3 regions of the Kitasatospora sp. NPDC059577 genome follow, and region 2 is predicted to be linked to each of the others. Evidence: riboswitches for the same ligand, from Rfam matches in the RefSeq annotation. Region 2 holds a riboswitch; each other region holds the start of a gene.
What was found. A riboswitch is a leader RNA that binds a small molecule or an ion and turns the genes downstream of it on or off. The one in region 2 is predicted to bind cyclic di-AMP.
Positions count from the first base shown of each region.

Region 1: another riboswitch for cyclic di-AMP. It lies ahead of ACFV0O_RS07880 (NlpC/P60 family protein); the one in region 2 lies ahead of ACFV0O_RS12775 (hypothetical protein).
Region 3: another riboswitch for cyclic di-AMP. It lies ahead of ACFV0O_RS33580 (peptidoglycan DD-metalloendopeptidase family protein); the one in region 2 lies ahead of ACFV0O_RS12775 (hypothetical protein).

Region 1 covers NZ_JBHWBZ010000006.1:13,633-17,823, forward strand. Annotated here, with positions in the region: gene ACFV0O_RS07875 (NlpC/P60 family protein) at 1-1,031, shown strand, start outside; cyclic di-AMP (ydaO/yuaA leader) riboswitch at 1,368-1,521, shown strand; gene ACFV0O_RS07880 (NlpC/P60 family protein) at 1,532-2,653, shown strand; gene ACFV0O_RS07885 (NlpC/P60 family protein) at 2,880-3,926, shown strand; gene ACFV0O_RS07890 (hypothetical protein) at 4,106-4,191, shown strand, end outside.
Region 2 covers NZ_JBHWBZ010000011.1:129,633-133,823, reverse strand. Annotated here, with positions in the region: gene ACFV0O_RS12780 (hypothetical protein) at 1-546, shown strand, start outside; gene ACFV0O_RS12775 (hypothetical protein) at 631-1,941, opposite strand; cyclic di-AMP (ydaO/yuaA leader) riboswitch at 1,944-2,107, opposite strand; gene ACFV0O_RS12770 (MoaF N-terminal domain-containing protein) at 2,596-2,925, shown strand; gene ACFV0O_RS12765 (alpha/beta hydrolase) at 3,010-4,152, opposite strand.
Region 3 covers NZ_JBHWBZ010000061.1:24,820-29,010, reverse strand. Annotated here, with positions in the region: gene ACFV0O_RS33585 (DUF2470 domain-containing protein) at 1-633, shown strand, start outside; gene ACFV0O_RS33580 (peptidoglycan DD-metalloendopeptidase family protein) at 1,187-2,170, opposite strand; cyclic di-AMP (ydaO/yuaA leader) riboswitch at 2,173-2,355, opposite strand; gene ACFV0O_RS33575 (MFS transporter) at 2,670-4,191, shown strand, end outside.

The DNA.
Region 1 (4,191 bases), on a different contig from region 2:
CCCACCGCCGTCCCAAGCAGCCGAGCCGCGCGCGGGTCTCCGTGCTCACCGCTGCCGCTGCGACCGCGGTCGCCCTCTCGGCCCAGGTGGCCGCCCACGCCGCGCCGCAGCCGAACAAGACGGACGTCAAGGCGCAGATCGACCAGCTCCAGGAGGAGCAGGAGCAGGCGGCGGAGAAGTTCAACGGCGCCAAGGAGCGGTCCGACCAGCTGCGCAAGCAGGCCGACCAGCTGCAGGACCAGGTGGCCCGCGGCCAGGAGCAGATGACCCAGCTGCAGGGCGGGCTGGCCGAGGTCGCGGGCGAGCAGTACCGCACCAACGGCATCGACCCCTCCGTCCAGTTGATGCTCTCCTCCGATCCGTCCGGCTACCTCCAGAAGGCCTCCACCGTCCAGCAGGCCAGCGCCAGCCAGGCCGAGGCGCTCAAGGGGCTGCTGGACCAGCAGCGCCGGCTGGACCAGGAGAAGTCCGAGGCCGCCGCCGTGCTGGCCTCCCTCGACACCACCACCAAGGACCTGAACCAGGCCAAGGCGGACGTCAACACCAAGCTGCAGGCCGCCCAGGACCTGCTGAACTCGCTCAGCGCCGCCGACCGCGCCGCGCTGAAGGCCCAGCAGGCGCAGGACGACCGGGCCTCGCGCGGCAGCGACCGGGTCGACCTGAGCAACCTGCCGCCGGCCAGCGGCTACGCGGCCGTGGCCGTGGCCAAGGCGATGAGCAAGCAGGGTTCCCCGTACGTCTGGGGCGCCACCGGGCCGAGCACCTTCGACTGCTCCGGGCTGATGCTCTGGGCGTACGGCCAGGCGGGCGTCTCGCTGCCGCGCACCTCGCAGGAGCAGGGCCACTACGGCACCGCGGTGCCCGGGCTGGCCGCGGCGCAGCCCGGCGACCTGGTCATCTACGGCGGCGACATGCACCACGTCGGGATGTACATCGGCAACGGCATGGTGGTCCACGCGCCGCACACCGGTGACGTGGTGAAGGTGATGAAGGCCGACGCGATGCCGATCAACACGATCCGCCGGGTCTGACGGCCCGACACGCCGGAGAGGTTCGACCGGCCCCTGTGATCCGCACCACCCCCGTCGGGGGTGGTGTTCAGGTTTTCGAGCGTTTTGCGACCAACGGGTGAGACCTGATCAGCCTTGCGTACGGCAATGGTCACCATCGGTCATTTTCACAAAGGAACTTGGGTAATCTTCCGTCTTTTTTCTGACAAGGATTTGAACCGATCACGGTTCAGTTACTAGGGTCATGCCCCAGAGCACCGCAGTGTCGATCACCCAGCCAGGGTGGCGGCGGTGGTCACCGTCGAGTTCGCGAGGCAGCGGGGCAGGTCGAAGCGACTGCCCGACAGGGGAGCCCAGCAAGCGGGGGCGCTGCGCAGCGGAGCCGGGGAACCACGTTCCTCCGGGGTGAATCGGCGCCAGGTCGGCCGGTGGAACGGCCGTGAGGCGTCGTAGGGCATGCTTCCGGCCCGAACCCGTCAGCTCACCCGGTAGGCGGACGTAGGAAGAAGGAGCCCGCCTTCGTGGCGTCCCATCGTCGTCCCAAGCCAGCAGGCCGCGCCCGTGTCTCGATCCTGACCGGTGTCGCCGCCGCAGCCGTCGCCCTCTCCGCGCAGTCCGGCGCGCACGCCGACCCGCAGCCGACCAAGGACCAGGTCAAGGAGCAGGTCGACCAGCTCAACGTGCAGGCCGAGGTGGCGACCGAGCAGTACAACGCCGCCCAGGAGAAGCAGCAGACGCTGGAGAAGCAGGTCTCCGGTCTCCAGGACCAGGTGGCCCGCCAGCAGGAGCAGGTGACCGACCTGCAGGGCGGCCTCGCCCAGATCGCCGGGGAGCAATACCGCAACGGCGGCATATCCCCGACCGTCCAGCTGATGTTCTCGTCCAGCCCGGACAACTTCCTCACCCAGGCCGGCACGCTGAACCAGGCCGGCGACACCCAGAAGAACCAGCTGAAGCAGCTCCAGGAGCAGCAGCGCAAGCTCGACCAGGACCGCGCCGAGGCCCAGGGCAAGCTCGCCGAGCTGGAGTCGACCACCCAGCAGCTGAAGGCCTCCAAGGACGAGGTCCAGAACAAGCTGAAGGCCGCCCAGGACCTGCTCAACACCCTGACCGAGCAGGAGCGCCAGGCGCTGCGTGCGGCCGAGGAGAAGGCCGCCGCCGACGCCAAGGCCCAGGCCGACGCCGCGAAGGCCCAGCAGCAGGCCGCCGACCGCGCCTCGCGCGACAACAGCCGCACCAACCTGTCGGCGCCCTCGTCCACGCCGGCCGGCGCGCTCCCGGCCCCCGGCAGCTCGCGCGGTGCCGCCGCGCTCTCCGCCGCGGCCTCCAAGGTCGGCAGCCCGTACGTGTGGGGCGCCACCGGCCCGAGTTCCTTCGACTGCTCCGGCCTGATGGTCTGGGCGTTCAACCAGGTCGGCGTCTCGCTGCCGCGCACCTCGCAGGAGCAGGCGCACGCCGGCACCCGGATCGGCACCGACCTGTCCCAGGCCCAGCCCGGCGACCTCCTGATCTTCTTCGGGGACGCCCACCACGTCGGCATCTACGCCGGCAACGGCCAGGTGCTGCACGCTCCCAAGCCGGGTGCGTCGGTCCGCTACGAGGCCGTCACCAACATGCCGCTGAGCAGCATCGTGCGGGTCTGATCCCCGCTCGGCGCCTCCGGGCCCGGTCTTCCACCACGGAAGGCCGGGCCTGCGGCTTTTCCGGCTGCTCGGGCTGATGTCCGATTAGGAGTCAAATATTCGGGTCCGGAGGGGTTTGGACTCGCTTGCCCGGACTCGCTAACGTCTGCCACCGGACTCCCGCTCGACGGCCGCCCGCAGTGGGGCGGCGGCGGGGCCGCGCCGCCGGATTGGAGCCGTTGCCGCCATGCCCGTGCACCGCCGTTCCCAACTGCTCGCCCGCGCGCTGGTGCTGACGGCGGCCGCCACCACCGCGCTCGGCGTCGCGACCGGAGGCAGCGCCCAGGCCGCCCCCGGCAGCCCGGACCCGACCGACCGCAAGGAGGTCAAGGCGCAGGTCGAGCAGCTCTACGAGGAGGCCGAGCAGGCGTCCGAGAAGTACAACGCGGCCCTGGAGGCCCAACGGCGCCTCCAGGGCGAGACCACGATCCTCCAGGGCGAGATCGCCGTCGCCCAGGACCAGCTCAACGAGCTGCGCGGCAGTCTGGCGACCGTGGCCGGGGCGCAGTACCGCGGCGGAGGGATGGCCCAGGCCGCCCAGCTGATGCTGTCCTCCGACCCGGAGGGGTACCTGGCCCGGGCCCGGACCATGGGCCAGGAGGCGCAGCGGCAGCAGGAGACGCTGCACGAGCTGGTCGCCCGCGAGCGCCGGCTCGACCAGCGGCGCGTCGAGGCGACCGGCAAGCTCGCCGAACTGGACGAGGCCCGCCGCTCGCTCGCCGACGGCAAGCAGCAGATCCAGCAGCGGCTCGCCGCGGCGCAGAAGCTGCTCAACGGCCTGGGCGCCGGCGAACGGGCCAGGATGACCGCCCAGGACGCCCGGGACGCCGAACAGCGCGCCACCCGCGGCACCGACCGGCTGGACCTCGGCTCCGCCCCGGCCGCCTCCGAGCGCGGGGCGGCCGCGCTGGCGGCCGCGGTGCGGATGGTCGGGGCTCCGTACGTCTACGGAGCCACCGGGCCCCGCGCGTTCGACTGCTCCGGTCTGATGTACTACAGCTGGCGGCAGGCAGGAGTGACCCTGCCGCGCACTTCGCAGGCCCAGGCGTACGCCGGCCGGCGGATCAACCTCTCCGAAGCGCGACCGGGAGACCTGGTGATCTTCTACCGGGACATGCACCACGTCGGCATGTACGCCGGCGGCGGCGTGATCGTGCACGCCCCCTACCCGGGCGCCAAGGTCCGCTACGAGAGCGTCAACGCCATGCCGGTCTCGGGGGTGGTCCGGCTCTGAGCGCCTCGACGTGCGGCCCCCACGGGCCGCATCCGATAGACCGGCCCCGTCGCGCGCTGTCGCGGCGGGGTGCGCTGCTGCTCGCGGCCGGCGGGCTGGCCCAGCTGTCGCTGCCGCCGGTCGCCCCGGCGGCGGCACCGGCCCGGCAGGCGGCCGATCGGCGCGCCGAGGTGGCCGCGGTGCTGGCGGAGCGGGCACGCTCGCTGCCGGCCCGTTCGGGGCTTCCGGTGGTCGGGGCGGCGTACCGCAACCTGGTGCTCGCCGC
Region 2 (4,191 bases):
TGGGCGCTGCAGCAGCGGCCGGAGCCGCGGCCCGCAGTCGACGTCGCGGCGCCGGGCACGTCCGGGGCGTCCACCCTGCCGGCCCTGGTCCCGGCGCCGGGCGCGCCCGAGGCGTCCACCCTGCCGGCCGTGGTCGCCGCGCCGTCCCACTCCCACCTGGAGGTGGTCCGGCTCGACCCGGATCCGGCGGTGCCCGGCGGCACGACGACGATCCACGCCTTCGTCGCCGACTACGGCCCGGACACCACCGCGTCCCCGTTCACGGTCACCGTCACCCTTCCGGAAGGGGTGACCGCGGAGGGCCCGTACTTCCCCGAGGACTGCCAGGTCGTGGCGCTCGGCCGGCAGGTCAGCTGCGTGTTCGGTCCCGGCCTGAAGGAGGGGCGCAGCGCGACGGCCCTCGTCCCGGTCCGGCTCTCCCCCGCTGTGCCGCTCGGGCTCCTGGAGGGCGGGTCGGTCGCGGTGCGCAGCGCGGACGACCCGTTCGGGAAGAACCACCGGCAGCCGTACGAGATCAAGGTCGTCGAGACGTCCGGCGACGCCTGAGCCGCGGTGTCCCACCGGGCACCGGGCGCCGGCGAGCGGCTGCCGGCCTCCGGCGCCCGGTGGGACGGTCCTACGGGTTACCCGTCAGCGGTAGACGCGGACGTAGTCCGCCGCCATGGTGATCGGGGCGGTGCCCTGCGGCGCGGGGTGGTACTGCCCCGCGCTCAGGGAGAGGTTGAGGATCAGGTACGCCGACCAGTTGGCGCCGACGCCCTTGCCGTCCGAGAAGACCTTGACGCCGTTGACGTACCAGTCCACCGAGTTGGCGCCGTAGTAGGTACCGATGGTGACCCACTGGTCCTTCGCGATCGCGCTCGCGTCGGTGTAGTACGTGCCGTTGCCGGGGTTGACGTGGTTGGTCAGCTCCAGCAGGTTCGGGTTGTCGGGGTGGTACTCGAAGGAGTCGACCTCCCCGTTGCCGTTCTTCCAGGTCCACAGGGCCGGCCAGGCGCCGGTGCCGGCGGGCAGCTTGACCCGGGTCTCGGCGTAGTCGCCGGTCTTGACCTGGAAGCCCTCGCTGGAGCCCTCGGTGGTCAGGAAGCCGGTGTTCCAGGACTGCTTGCCGTTCTCCAGGGCCGGGCCGCCGGGGGTGGCGGTGAAGGTGGCGACCCCGTTGGCGACGCTGACGTTGTTCTTGTTCAGCCAGTCCAGCTTGTTGTCGTCCGGGTTGTGGTTCCCGTACTTGTAGGCGGTGCTCTTGTCGCCGACCCAGCGCTGGCCCCAGGAGATCGAGCCGTTGAACTCGTCGGACCAGGTCAGCGACTTGCCGGCGACCGGGGACGACGGGGCCGGGGACGACGGGGCCGAGGTGGACGGTGCCGGGGCGGTCGGGGTGGCGGTGGCGCTCGGAGTGGGGGTGGCGCTCGGGGAAGGGGCGGCCGTCGGCTTCGGGGTGGCCGTCGGCGCCGGGGTCGGCGCGGTGGTGCCGGTGGCCGAGACCACCAGCTGCTGCGCGGGCAGGTTGTGCCAGGCACCGGCCACGTCCTGCCAGAAGCCGAACTGGCTGTACGTGCCGGCGGGCAGGGTGCGGGCGCCGCTGGTGAAGTTCACGCCGCTCGGGCAGATCTGCACGTTGGAGGCGTTGCCGGGGAAGTCCAGGTTGGTGCCGCCCGCGTCGCGCACGCCCACCCCCACCGTCTTCGCGGTGAAGCAGGCCGAGGAGTGCAGGCTCAGCGAGGCGGTGGAGGCCTTGCCCGCGACCATGGCGGCGGGGGCGAGGCGGTCCTGGGTGACGGTCGGCGCGGTGGCGGCCTGGGCACCGGCGACGGACGGCAGTCCGAGCAGGCCGGCGCCGCTGATCGCGAGCGCCCCGGTGGCGGCGAAGGCGGCGTTGCGACCGCGGCGGGAGGGACGGGCGTGGCGCGGCGCGCTGCGCCGGGCGGCAGGCTGGGGCATGGGCGACCTCTGCGACGCCTGCGAGGTGAGCTGTCGGGTTCGGGCTGCAGTTGCCCGGCCGCCTGTGGCGCGGCTTCACCCCTAGCCTCGACCTGTGTGCGCGAGCGCACGGGCCGGGCGCCGACCTTGGTTCCCCCGCTCCCGTCCGCTGTGGTGCTCGGTGACCCGCCGGCGGGTGGACGGGACTCGGCGTCCCGGCGGCGGGGTCCGCGACGGCGGACGACCGTTGCAGGCTAGGCAGGCCGTACGTGAACGGACAACTCCCCCGGGCCGGTTGTCGCGCAGGTCACAGCGGTGTCGATCAACGACGCTGCGTGGCGGCCGAGTTGATCAATATTCCTGCCCGGCGGGATGATCCGCAGATGACCTGCGGGGCGCCCGGCCCGACGCCGGGGGCGGGGCGGCTCGGACAGGGCGGCTCGGACGGGCCGGTCGGGCGAGCTGGGCGCCGACTCGGGTGTGGCGCCCGGCGCCCGGGTGAGCTCCGAGCCCCGGCCCCCGGACCCCGGACCCCGGGCCCCGGCCGGCGGCGCGTCGGTGATCCCGACCGCGGCAAAGATCTGACCGAGTGCACCCGGTCGGATAAATTGGAGTTCCGAGATGTTCCGCCGTGCACAAGACCGCCTCCACCACGAAACGAGGAGCCGCCCCACCATGACCGCGTCCCCGCCCGCCTTCGCCGGCCGTACCTACGTCTTCCGGGCCGACACCGGCGCGGCCTTCCGCAACACCTACTCGGCCGACGGCACGCGGCTGCGCTGGGAGGGTCTCGGCGAGTCCGCGGGCCAGTGGGAGGACGTGCGGCTGCACGTCGCCGAGGTCGCACCGGAGATCTACTTCGTCAGCTGGACGGAGCAGAGCGGGATCACCGTCAGCCACGTGATGGACCTCAACAAGCTGACGGTGCGGGCCTTCTGGACCTTCGAGGGCGAGGGCGGCCGGGTCGGGCAGTTGCACACCGGGACGCTGGAGCGGGTGGCCTGAGCCGCGCGACGACCGCGCGACGACAGAACCCCCGGGGCCGTGGCTCCGGGGGTTCGGTGGTTCGGCCGTTCGGTAGTCCGGCCGTCAGGCGGTCGGGTTCGGCACCCTGAGGTGCTGGGACAGCCACTCCAGCGAGGACGGCAGCAGCGCGCTCCAGGTCTCGAAGTTGTGGCCGCCGTTCTCGAGCATGCTGTAGGAGACCTTCATCGGGCTCCGCACCGACTCGACGAAGGCCTCGGTCTCCCGCCGGTAGTCGCCGTCGCCCCGCTTGGTGCCGGCCAGCAGCACGGACACGTTCGGCTGCGGCAGGTTCTTCAGCCGCCACATCAGGTTGGCCTCGTCGCGGCGCTGCTTGCTGCCGCCGAACAGGTCACCGGTGGTCGGGTCGTCGGCGGCGTCGTAGTAGGCGGAGAGTGCGACGGCCGTCGGGAAGACGTCCGGGTGGCGCATGGCCAGCTTGAGCGCGCAGTAGCCGCCGGTCGAGTTGCCCATGAAGGCCCAGGCCTGCGGGTCGGAGGAGACCCGGAAGCTGGCCTGGATCGCCGAGGGCACGTCCTTGGTGAAGTACGTGTCGGACTGCGGTCCGTTCGGGACGTCCTCGCACTCGGTGTCCTGCGGCAGAGCGGGCGAGGGGCGCACCAGGACCATGACGGTCGGCTGCATCCGGCCCTCCTGCAGCAGCTTGAGCGCCGCACCCGGGTAGTTGAACCGGGTGATCAGGTTCTCGGCGATCCCGGGGAAGCCGGTGCTGACGATCACGGCGGGGAACTGCTTCTGCGCGTACTCCGGCTGGAAGTACTGCGGGGGCAGGTAGACGTAGCCCTCGGTGGAGAGCCGGCTGACCGCGCCGTCGATCCGGACCTTGCGGATCTCGCCCGACTGGCCGGGCTCGCGGCCCATCGCGCCGCCGCCCTTGACCGAGGCGTGGCCGATCGTCTCCACCAGGAGCCGCCCGGAGGCGTCCGCCTTGTTGTGGATCACCACCGGGCCGGTGTCCCCGGTGCCCAGCAGGTCGTCCCAACTGCTGTAGAAGGCGAAGTAGCTGTTCGCCACCAGCCCGAGCGCCGCGAGGACGGCGAGCTGGGAGGCGAGCAGCGCACCGATCCGGCCCAACACCGCCTGCCAGGTCTTCCCCGCCAGTCTCGGCCAAAGCCAGACCGTTCCCCCCATCACCACTACGGCGATCAATACGGTCAGCGCCAGCACCTTGTGGCTCGTCAGACCCATGTCCTACTTGCTCCCACGCCTCGAACTCCAGCCCCCTCC
Region 3 (4,191 bases), on a different contig from region 2:
GTCGTCCGCGCCCTGGGCGAACACCACGACCTCGACACTCCGGTCTCCGTCCACGGCTCCCACCTGCGAATGCGCGCCCCGCTGGACGCCCCGCTCACCGTGGCCGCCGCCCACGCCACCGACGGCCTCCCCGTCGTCCTCGACGTCACCGACGTCTCCCCCGTCGCCGTCCGGGACCGCGTCCGCGGCCGGCTCACCCTGGCCGGCCGGCTGCGACTGGCGCACCTCGCCGACGACGGCCTCAGCGTCCACCTGCGCGTGGACGTCGCCCACGCCGTCCTCGCCACCCCGTACGGCACCGGAGCGGTCACCGCCGCCGACCTCTCCCTCGCCGGCCCCGACCCGATGGCCCGCCACGAGGCCGCGATGCTCACCCACTTCGCGGACGACCACGCCGACGCGATCGAGGTCCTCACCCGCCTCCTCGACCCCGTGCTGCTCGCCCGGAACCCGGACGTCCGCCCGCTCGCCCTGGACCGCCACGGCCTGGTGCTGCGCCTGGACCACCCCGACGGCCACCGCGACGTCCGCCTGGTCTTCCCCGAACCGGCCTGCGACACCGAGGACTTCGGCCACCGGATGCACGACCTGCTGGCCGCCGCCCAGTACGGCCTGCCGGCCCACCGCGGCTGACCGACACCCCGTCACCGCTCGCCCGACGAAGCCGGCCCGCTCCCCCTCACCCGACGACCCTCGCCCGACGACGCGGAACCGCCCTCGTCCGACGACCCTCGCCCGACGACCCTCGCCCGACGACGCGGAACCGCCCGAGCCCGGCCGCCGGACCCCCGAACTCCCTACCCGTTCCGGCGCGTTCGGCAGACCCGTCGCCCACCCGCGATCCCCGGCTGACCCACCGCCCGCGCACGAACCGCCGACGCCGCCAGCCCCGACACCGGCCCGCCCCGCATCGAACCGCCCCGCGCCCCTGCCGCCCCGCCTCCCGGAAGGTCACGCACCCGGAACGTCGCGCCCCGGAAACGTCCCGCCCGGAAACGGCAGCGGCCGGCCCGGCTCGCGAGGGAGGTGAATCCCGCGAGCCGGGCCGGCCTGGGCGTGTCCCGCGCCCATGTCCACTGCACGGCGATCATCCGGTCGAGCGGTCACCCGACATGACCATCCCGGAGGACCGATTCGCTCCGCGGCAGTGGTGGTTCCTGAAACCCTGGACCTGATCCCCGGAGGGTCAGAGCGCGACGCCGTGCGCGCGCAGGTAGGTGACCGGGTTGATGTCCGAGCCGTACTCCGAGCCGGTGCGGATCTCGAAGTGCAGGTGCGGGCCGGTCACGTTGCCGGTGGCGCCGGAGAGGCCGATCTGCTGGCCGACGGTGACGGTCTGACCGATCTTCACGCCGATCACCGAGAGGTGCGCGTACTGGGCGTAGTGGCCGTCGGCGAGCTTGATCTCGACCTCGTTGCCGTAGGCGCCGCCGTTGCCGGCCTTGACCACGACGCCGTTGGCGACGGCGCGCAGCGGGGTACCGGTGGAGGCGACGAAGTCCTGGCCGGTGTGGTGGCCGGAGGCCCACATCGAGCCGGCCACACCGTAGGCCTCGCCCAGCACCGGGTTGGCCAGCGGCGCGACGAAGCCGGAGGTGGCGGCGACCGGAGCGGCGGTCACGGCCTTGGCCGGAGCGGCGGTCTGAACCTGGGTCTGCACCGGGGCGGCGGGCTTGGCGGCCTCGGTCGTGACCTTGACCTGGGTCTGCGGCTTCACGGGGGCAACCGGGGCCACCGGGGCGGCCGGCTTGGCCGGGGCGGCGTCCGCGGACGGCGCGGCGGCGTGGCCGGCGAGGGTGAGCTGCTGACCCGGGAAGATCAGGTTCGGGTTGGCGCCGACGACCGAGCGGTTCTGCTCGTACAGCGCGTGCCAGCCACCCTCGACGTTCTTGACGTCGGCAATCTTGGACAGGGTGTCACCACTGACGACGCGGTAGCTCTCGGACGTGGCGGCCGCGGCGGCCGGAGCAGCCGGAGCGGCCTTCTCGGCCGGCTTGGCGGCGGCGACAGGCGCCACGGCGGCGGGCGCGGCCGGGGCAGCGGGGGCGGTGTGGGCCTGGGCGCTCATCGCGGTGACGAGCGGGAGGGCGAAGGAGACACCGGTGACGGCAGTGGCGATGCCGATGCGGGCGGCGCGGGGCAGGACGATACGACGAGCCTGAGCAGGCATGGAAGTTTCCTCTCCGACGCCTGCGAGGTGAGCTGTCGGGTTCGGGCTGGAGTTGCCCGGCCGCATGTGCGGCTTCACCCCGAGCCGGCCCTGGACGCCCGCGCTCCGAAAAGCGCGAACTCCGGTCCGGCGACTTACCTGTGGGTCCCCCGCTCCTGCCGTACAGAGTTCAGATCGAACCACCGGGCAGCGGCAGGACTCGGCGTTCCACCCGGCGGATCCGTCCGGACTGGCCGGGCGGTCGCTGAACTAAAACCCATCCGTTCGGGTGAAGCAATGTCGATCTCTTGAAGCCGCAACGATCCCTCCTGGGTGCGGTGACCCTCCGAATGATCCCCAGCACGGTGCGTACACCATCCATTCACCCCGAGCCACTGATCCGCGACCCTGCGCCGAAGTCGGCCACAGCGCGCAGCCGACCGCTCACACAGCGCCCCCGCCGCCGACACACCACCGGTGAGCCTTGTCACGTACGCCCCACGGGGCGGAGGATCGGGCCGTGGCCACCTCCGAGGCCGGCACCCTGCGCCTGGGCACCGCGCAGGGTCGCTGGGTACTACTGGCGACGGTGCTCGGCTCCAGCATGGCGATGCTCGACGGCACCGTGGTGAACGTCGCCCTGCCCCGGATCGGCGCCGACCTCGGCGCCTCCCTGGCGTCCCTGCAATGGACGCTGAACTCCTATCTGCTCACCCTGGCGGGCCTGATCCTGCTCGGCGGCGCGCTCGGCGACCGGTACGGCAGGCGCCGGGTCTTCCTGATCGGCGTGGTCTGGTTCGCCGTCGCCTCCGCGGCCTGCGCCGTCGCACCGAACATCCAGGTGCTGATCGCCGCCCGCGCCGTCCAGGGCATCGGCGGGGCGCTGCTCACCCCCGGCTCGCTCGCCATGCTCCAGGCGGTCTTCCACCCCGACGACCGCTCGACGGCGGTCGGCCTCTGGTCCGGCCTCGGCGGGGTGTCGGCCGCGGTCGGCCCCTTCCTCGGCGGCTGGCTGGTGGACGGCCCCGGCTGGCGCTGGATCTTCCTGCTGAACCTGCCGCTCGCGGCGGCCGTGATCGCGGTCTCCACCCGGTCCGTGCCGGAGAGCCGGGACGAGAGCGCCTCCGGCCGCTTCGACGCGCTCGGCGCGGTCCTCGCCGCGCTCGCCCTCGGCGCGATCACCTACGCCCTGACCGCCGCCGGCGAGGGCGTGTCCGCCGCGGTCTGGATCAGCGGCGTGCTCGGCGTGGTGCTCGGCGCCGCCTTCGTGGTCGTCGAACGCCGCACGCCCGTGCCGATGCTGCCGCTCGGCCTGTTCTCCTCCCGGCTGTTCACCGCCGTGAACCTGGTCACCCTCTGCGTGTACGCGGCGTTCAGCGGCGTCTTCTTCCTGCTGGTGGTGCAGTTGCAGATCGTCGCCGGGTTCTCCCCGCTGGTCTCCGGCTTCGCGCTGGTGCCGATCACCGTGCTGATGCTGGCGCTGTCGGCGCGCGCCGGGCGCCTGGGGAAGCGGATCGGCCCGCGGATCCCGCTCACCGTCGGCCCGCTGCTGTGCGCCGCCGGCGTGCTGCTGATGCTGCGGATCGGCGCCGACTCCTCCTACTGGACGGACGTGCTGCCCGCCGTCACGGTGATGGGCTGCGGGATGACCCTGCTGGTCGCACCGCTGACGGCCACCGTGCTGGCCGCCGTCGAGGTCCGGCACGCGGGCATCGCGAGCGGGGTCAACAACGCCGCCGCCCGGGCGGCCGGTCTGCTCGCGGTGGCCGCACTACCGGCGCTGGCCGGGCTGAGCGGCGACGCCTACCGGGTGCCGGCCGAGGTCGACGCCGCCTTCCACACCGCGATGCTGATCTGCGCGGGCCTGCTGGTCGGCGGCGGGCTGATCGCCTTCGCCACCGTCCGCGGCAACGTGCTCGACCCCGAGGACCACCCGGTGGCCGAGCCGGACTGCGAGTGGAACTGCGGCACCACCCCGCCGCTCGACCCGGGCCACGTCCGCACGCACGAGGGCCCTGCCACCGGTCCGGCGGCAGGGCCCT